DNA from 2 places in the Anaerobacillus sp. QJM3NY_32 genome. Region 1 is predicted to be linked to the other one. Evidence: riboswitches for the same ligand, from Rfam matches in the RefSeq annotation. Region 1 holds a riboswitch; the other holds the start of a gene.

What was found. A riboswitch is a leader RNA that binds a small molecule or an ion and turns the genes downstream of it on or off. The one in region 1 is predicted to bind cobalamin.
Region 2: another riboswitch for cobalamin. It lies ahead of AC0VYH_RS02020 (acyl-CoA thioesterase); the one in region 1 lies ahead of AC0VYH_RS18340 (ribonucleoside-diphosphate reductase subunit alpha).

The regions. Positions count from the first base shown of each region.
Region 1 covers NZ_CM149684.1:3,522,050-3,525,397, forward strand. Annotated here, with positions in the region: gene AC0VYH_RS18340 (ribonucleoside-diphosphate reductase subunit alpha) at 1-1,853, opposite strand, end outside; cobalamin riboswitch at 2,008-2,183, opposite strand; gene AC0VYH_RS18345 (sensor histidine kinase) at 2,542-3,348, opposite strand, start outside.
Region 2 covers NZ_CM149684.1:368,787-372,134, forward strand. Annotated here, with positions in the region: gene AC0VYH_RS02005 (threonine/serine exporter family protein) at 1-423, shown strand, start outside; gene AC0VYH_RS02010 (DoxX family protein) at 526-951, shown strand; gene AC0VYH_RS02015 (DsbA family protein) at 967-1,632, shown strand; cobalamin riboswitch at 1,806-1,989, shown strand; gene AC0VYH_RS02020 (acyl-CoA thioesterase) at 2,104-2,598, shown strand; gene AC0VYH_RS02025 (AI-2E family transporter) at 2,883-3,348, shown strand, end outside.

The sequences.
Region 1 (3,348 bases):
TTAGGGGCAACCGCTAAAAGATAGGCATTTCTGACACCATTCGTTTGGACCCTTTCCTTAAGGGACTGCCATTTTTCACTAACGTAACCTCGTTGCTTAAAGTACTCCCCATTTTGCCAATCAGAGCCTTCAAAGAGAGAGTAGCTTCCTTTTTCAACGGCAAGCTCATGACTTGCCTGTATCGTTAAATAATTGATTGTTTCATATAGTTCGTCCGCATAGTCTGCCGCTTCCTGACTTTCCCAGACAATCTCTTTTTTCGCAAGGAGGTGATGCCAACCAAACGTTCCAAGACCAATGCTTCTATACTTCTCATTCGTTAACTGGGCTTGAGGCACTTCGATCGTATTAATATCGATCACGTTATCCAGCATTCTTACCTGAATTGGAATTAATCGCTCTAGTGCATTAGCTGCAACCGCACGCCCAAGATTAATACTTGATAGATTACAAACGACATAGTCACCAGGCGTTTTCGTAATGATAATTTTACCGTCTTTCGTGATTTCCTCTTCAACAGTCGTTGCACTCATATTTTGCATAATTTCCGTACAAAGATTGGAAGCATAGATCATACCAGCATGCTTATTCGGATTCGCTCGATTCACCGTATCTCGATAGAACATATAAGGCGTCCCAGTTTCCAATTGTGATTTCATAACTCGCTTCATAATCTCAATCGCCGGCACGGTTTTTCTTGAAAGTTCAGGATGGTTCACACATTTCCTATATTTCATACGAAACTCTCCTGATCCTTTTTCTTTGTCATAAGCATCTTCAAGAGAGAACCCCATCACCTGACGGACTTCATGCGGATCAAATAAATACCAGTCTCCACGGTCTTCCACTGTTTCCATAAAGATATCTGGAATACAAAGACCCGTGAAAAGATCATGTGTCCTCATTCGTTCGTCTCCGTTATTAAGCTTGGCATCAAGAAATTCGAAAACGTCTTTATGCCAGACATCAAGATATACAGCAACAGCACCTTGACGCTGTCCTAGCTGGTCTACGCTCACAGCTGTATTGTTTAACTGCTTCATCCATGGTAAAACCCCAGATGAATTTCCTTTAAATCCTTTAATATCACTCCCACGAGAACGAATTTTCCCGAGATATGCTCCAATTCCTCCTCCATTTTTCGAAACGGTCGCTACATCTGTATTGCTGTCATAGATTCCTCTAAGACTGTCATCCACCGTATCGATAAAGCATGAGCTTAGTTGTCCATAGCTTTTCCCTGCATTTGAAAGAGTAGGAGTTGCTACTGTCATATATAAATTAGATAGCGCCCAATACGCTTCTTCAATCAGATTTAACCTCTTATCTTTTGGTTCATTTACCATGAGCGTCATAGCAATGACTAGAAAGCGCTCTTGAGGTAATTCATACACATTCTTATCATGATCTGTAGCTAGATAGCGGTCTGCGAGCGTTCGTAGTCCGATGTATGTAAACAAACGATCTCTTGATGGCTCGATTAATTTAGCAACATGCTCTACTTCATTCTTGGAATAAGACTGAAGGAGTGCCTTGTTATAAATCCCTTCATCTGTCAGCTTTTGTAGAAGGCGATAGAAGCTTCCCCCACCATATACCTCTTTCTCAGTTCGATGTGAAAGAGACTTACGATAGAGCGAACGAAGATGAAAAGCTGCTGCCACATAAGTCCAGTCAGGTTCTGTTGCGCTAATTCGTTCAAGGGCATTTAAAACTAGAATATTACCAACCTCTTCTTGCGTTGATTCTTCTGAAATACCATCAATTGTTTTTTCAATAAAACTCTCACTAGCAAGTAACGGGTACTCATCTAGGAGCGTTCTTACTTCCTCTATCATTTTTGTTACTGTCATTTCTGCTACAGTACTCATATACCTCTCTCCTTTATCCATCCAAAATAAAAAGCTCACTCTCGGAAGAGTGAGCCTGGAGAAAACGACAACGTATAAATGAACGTACTCGTACATTTACCCTGCCATTTCTCACCCTCAACCCCCGAAGAATAGAAACGTTTTTGACTATACGGCAGGTCTACTGGCTTGTGCTTCTTCCTTGGCAAGCCTTCCCGGAATTAACTCCAGTGGCTTCTTGCCTTGTCCACACGACAGTTGCGAGGACAGCTCCGGATTCAGACCGGATTCCCTATTAAGTCGTTATACGACACCGCATACTCAATTATTTAATTACGTACAATTTACACCATATATAGTATCTGAAACACTTGATAGTTACTAAATATTGATAACCTCATCTTACATGATGCTTTAATTTAGCACAAGCTTTATTGTTACATTGACTTCGATTTATTTCAACTCTAAAGACACTCACCTATCACTTTCAACATGCTCATGCATATATTGTTGATAACTAAAAAAGTTTCCTAAAGGAAAGAAAGGTGAGTATGATGAAAAGATTATCTTCGGTTAATTTTAAGAAATTGGCTGGCTATACACAACTCTGTCAGAAATTTGGTATTTTGAGTGAACAAGAAAGCAAAGAAATTCTACAAAAGTTAAGTGAGCATAAAACATAAAGTTCTAACTACGATTGAAAAGGAAGCGAGATCACGATCCTTCCTCCCTTTTTATTGTCTTCGGCGTAAATGTTACCATTATGCTTTTCTACTATTGTTTTCGTAATCGATAGACCAATGCCAGAACCTGATTTGTCACCTGTATAGAATCGTTCAAAAACGCGCTGTGGATTCTCGCCAAAGCCTTTACCATCATCTTCAACCTCAATATAAACTTGACCATTATCTTGGTGGACATGTACTTCTATAACGGACGAAGCGAATCGAAGGGCATTACCGAATATATTCATAAAAGCTTGCTTCATTTTATCACTGTCCATCTTAACGTCTATGGCATGATCAGTGTCATACCTTACCTCTATTTGCCGTTGATGTGCAAGTGGTTTTACCGCAGTGATGACTTCCATCAACACGTGATGAAGATCGACTACTTCATAAGTAAAAGATTCATCTACTGTTTCTAACCTAGTTAAATAAGAAATGTCCTGCACGATCTTTTTTAAACGCTGCGTTTCTTTCACGATTACTTCAAGACTATACTCGACGTCCTCTCCTACGATTACTTCATCTAGAATCCCTTCCGCATTCCCTTGAATGGCCATTAGAGGTGTTTTTAATTCATGAGACGCATTTTGAAGGAATTCCTTCTGATCAAAATCATTTTTTCGAAGTTGCTCCGTTAGTTCTTGAAACGTCTTAGCAAGTTCATTGATTTCATCCTTTGTTTTAAGCGTCAACGGGGGTTGTTCCTTGCGCATCGTAAATTCCCTCATGTGGTTGGCAAGTAATCGAATTGGCCCCGCTATTCCTTTCTG
Region 2 (3,348 bases), 1.2 Mb from region 1:
ACGAGCTTTGTGGCAAGTGCAGCGTTTGGATTATTATTTAACGCTCCTAAATCCTCCCTTATTAAAGGCGGGTTTGTTGGCATGTGTGGCTGGATGATTTATTACGGAATGGAGGCATCAGGTATTGATGCTGTCATCGCCACTGTAACAGCCTCATTTGTCATCGCTGTTATTAGTCAGGTTTTTGCAAAGGTGTATCGGACACCAGTCATTATATTTAGTGTAGCGGGGATTATTCCGCTTGTTCCAGGTGGTCTGGCTTACGATGCGATGAGGAATTTCGTTCAAAATGATTACAATAGTGCCATTAACCTTGCAGCCAGAGCATTTATGATATCGGGATCCATTGCAGTAGGGTTAGTATTTTCGGAAGTGATCAATCAAATCATACGGCATTCCACACTCGCAAGGGGGCAGAAATAGGTCTTCATCCTTTTGCAATGTAGGCATTCATTATGATAACGTTTAGTTGGATAACTGTGTCGAACGGTGTCAAATAATGTTAGTATCTGGGGAGGATCAATAATGAAAACCTATCCCCATCTCGGGTTGTTAACAATTCGATTGGTCGTAGGTATGCTTTTTTTTGCTCATGGTTTTTTAAAGTTTTCTGAAGGGATCACGAATACAGTAGCTTTTTTTGAGACAATCGGTATTTCTGGTTTTCTTGCTTATGTTGTGGCTATAGTTGAGTTAACTGGAGGAGTTTTGATGATTCTCGGCTTAGGAACGCGAATTGTCAGCGTACTGTTTTCCATGATTTTATTAGGAGCTCTTCTCTTTGTAAAGAGATCAACTGGAATGCTGGGCGGTTATGAACTAGACATTGCTTTTCTAGCTATGTCAGTGTCTTTATTTCTAGGAGGCGGCGGTCCATATAGTCTTTCAACATACCTTAAGAGAAAAGGTTGGTCGTTTAAGATCGATCAGGAGAAAGTAACAAAGGATTAAAGAGGAAGTGACTGAATGGCTAAACCAAAAAAGAAGTTAAAACCGGGTGCCAGATGGTTATTATTATTTGCGGGACTCGTTATTCTATTTTTGTTTATTAACTTTCTGTTTCATCCATTTGCAAATACAAAAGGATTTAAATTAGATTCTCAACCGCACTTGGGTGAGGAAACAGCGCCAGTTGAAATTGTGCAATTTGGTGATTATAAATGCTCTTCATGTCAATCCTTTAATGAATCTTTGCTTCCAAAAATCCAAGAGGAATTATTAGCAACTGAGAAAGCAAAATTTTACTTTGTCCATTATCCGTTCCTCTATAAAGATTCCACGAGGGCTGCTGAATTTGCTGAGGTTGTTTATCAAGAATTAGGTAATGATGTATTTTGGCAATTTCATCATGTTCTGTATGACAAACATAAAAAAGGATCTGAGACGAAAGATGTTTTAACTGAATCTTTCTTAACGAAAACCCTTAGTGGTCTAGTTAGTGAAGAAGAAACGGACAGAGTTGTTAAAGCCTATAAGAGTGGTGCAGGTGAGAAACGAGTAGAAGCTGACCTTGCTTATGCAAATAAAAAGAATGTTTCAGAAACGCCTACCTTATTTGTAGATGGTAAGCGTTTTGACGGAACTAGTTTATCTGAATTAAAACAAATGGTTGAGGATTCAACCGACGAATAAATAAAGGCGCTGTGAAGGCGTCTTTTTTTTGTTGCATTCTAATTAATTGGTTCCTCTGCAGGCGGAAAAATCATTAAATAAACGTTTGTTTAAGGTATAAATAGTTAAACAAACGTTTGATTAACGAATGGTATTGACTTTTGGATCCCCGGCATGAAGAATAGAGAAGTACAATTGAATAAAATGGAAAAGGTGTACTGATTCCAGTACTTAATAGGGAAATTGGTGAAAATCCAATGCGGTCCCGCCACTGTAAGAAGTAAGGACGGTGCGTTACCCCACTTATCAATGATAGGGAAGGGGCATTCGTTCAACAAAGCTTCAAGCCAGGAGACCTGCCTTTTCTAAAGCACTGATTGACCTACGGACGATAGGGGGGTGTAACGGAGAAGACTGGGAAAAGTCTATTTGTTATGCATGCTCTTATGAAAAGAGTATGCATTTTTTATTGTTTAGAAAAGGAGAGATGATATGAAAAAGAATGTAAGCGAATCAAGAGTGTATAAGAGCAGCCGTATTTTTCCGCCTGACCTTAACAGCCATGGAACATTATTTGGGGGTAAACTCCTTGCCGATATGGATATGCTAGCATCAATCGCGGCGACAAGGCATTCTCGTCTAGAATGCGTGACAGTGTCTATGGATACGGTGGAGTTTTTACATCCTATAACGGAAGAGGATTCGATTCATTATGAAGCTTTTGTCATATGGACAGGTAAAAGCTCAATGGAAGTTTTTGTGAAAGTAAACGCCGAACACCTTTTAACGGGTGCCAATCGTATAGCAGCGACGTGTTTTATTACGTTTGTAGCCCTTCTCGACGGTAGACCAATGAAAGTACCTGGAATTCAGCCGGAAACTGAAGGGGAAAAGCAGCTTAACGAGCTAGCCCAAAAAAGAGCTCAAACAAGATTAGATCGTAAAGAAACAAGCAAGAATCTAGGGGGAATCCTAACGTTGTTATAACCAGAAAAGAGGGCTGGAGTATTCCGGCTCTCTTTTGTTAGTCGTGAGACATTTTATCGTTATATTTTGGTTCATTCCTAAAAGATGGTAGTTTTGTATTTAAAACCATATTTAGCTGATTGGAGAGGGAATCACCCCTCACTCTTATAGAAACAATATTTACGAGAGAGGTTCCTTTTTAGATCCCCTGGAATCGGAAACTTTTTGTGGAAATCAAGTTAGTAAAAGAGTGTTGAGTGGTATAGGGATGAGAGTGAAATGAATAAAAACAAAGGAGACGGCCAATGTGGATTAGACATGATTTCTTCAAGTATATAACAGGTATTATTCTATTATTAATCTGTTTTTTCTTTTTGACAGAATTAGATTTATTGAAACCGGTGAAAACAATTATAGGTACATTGTTTTATCCAGTACTAATTGCTGGTTTTTTGTATTATGCAATCAAGCCTATTGTTAAGTTATTAAAAAAGATTCCATTTGTATCAGATATTGTCGCGATTTTAATTGTGTTTATAGGGATTGCGGGTATCCTCTATACTGGATTCACTTTTCTAGCAAATCCGATTCAGAGTCAGGTTTCAGAGTTTTCGAAGGAGTTGCCTGAGAAGCTGAAAGAATCAGCAAAAGAAGCTGAGAAAATGATGGAGAAAAATGATATGGGGATGCTTTCTGTAGAAAACCTTCAACAAAAAGCAACGAGCTATTTAGGTAATTTAACGCAAAGCCTCGGTGATCATATTATGCAGG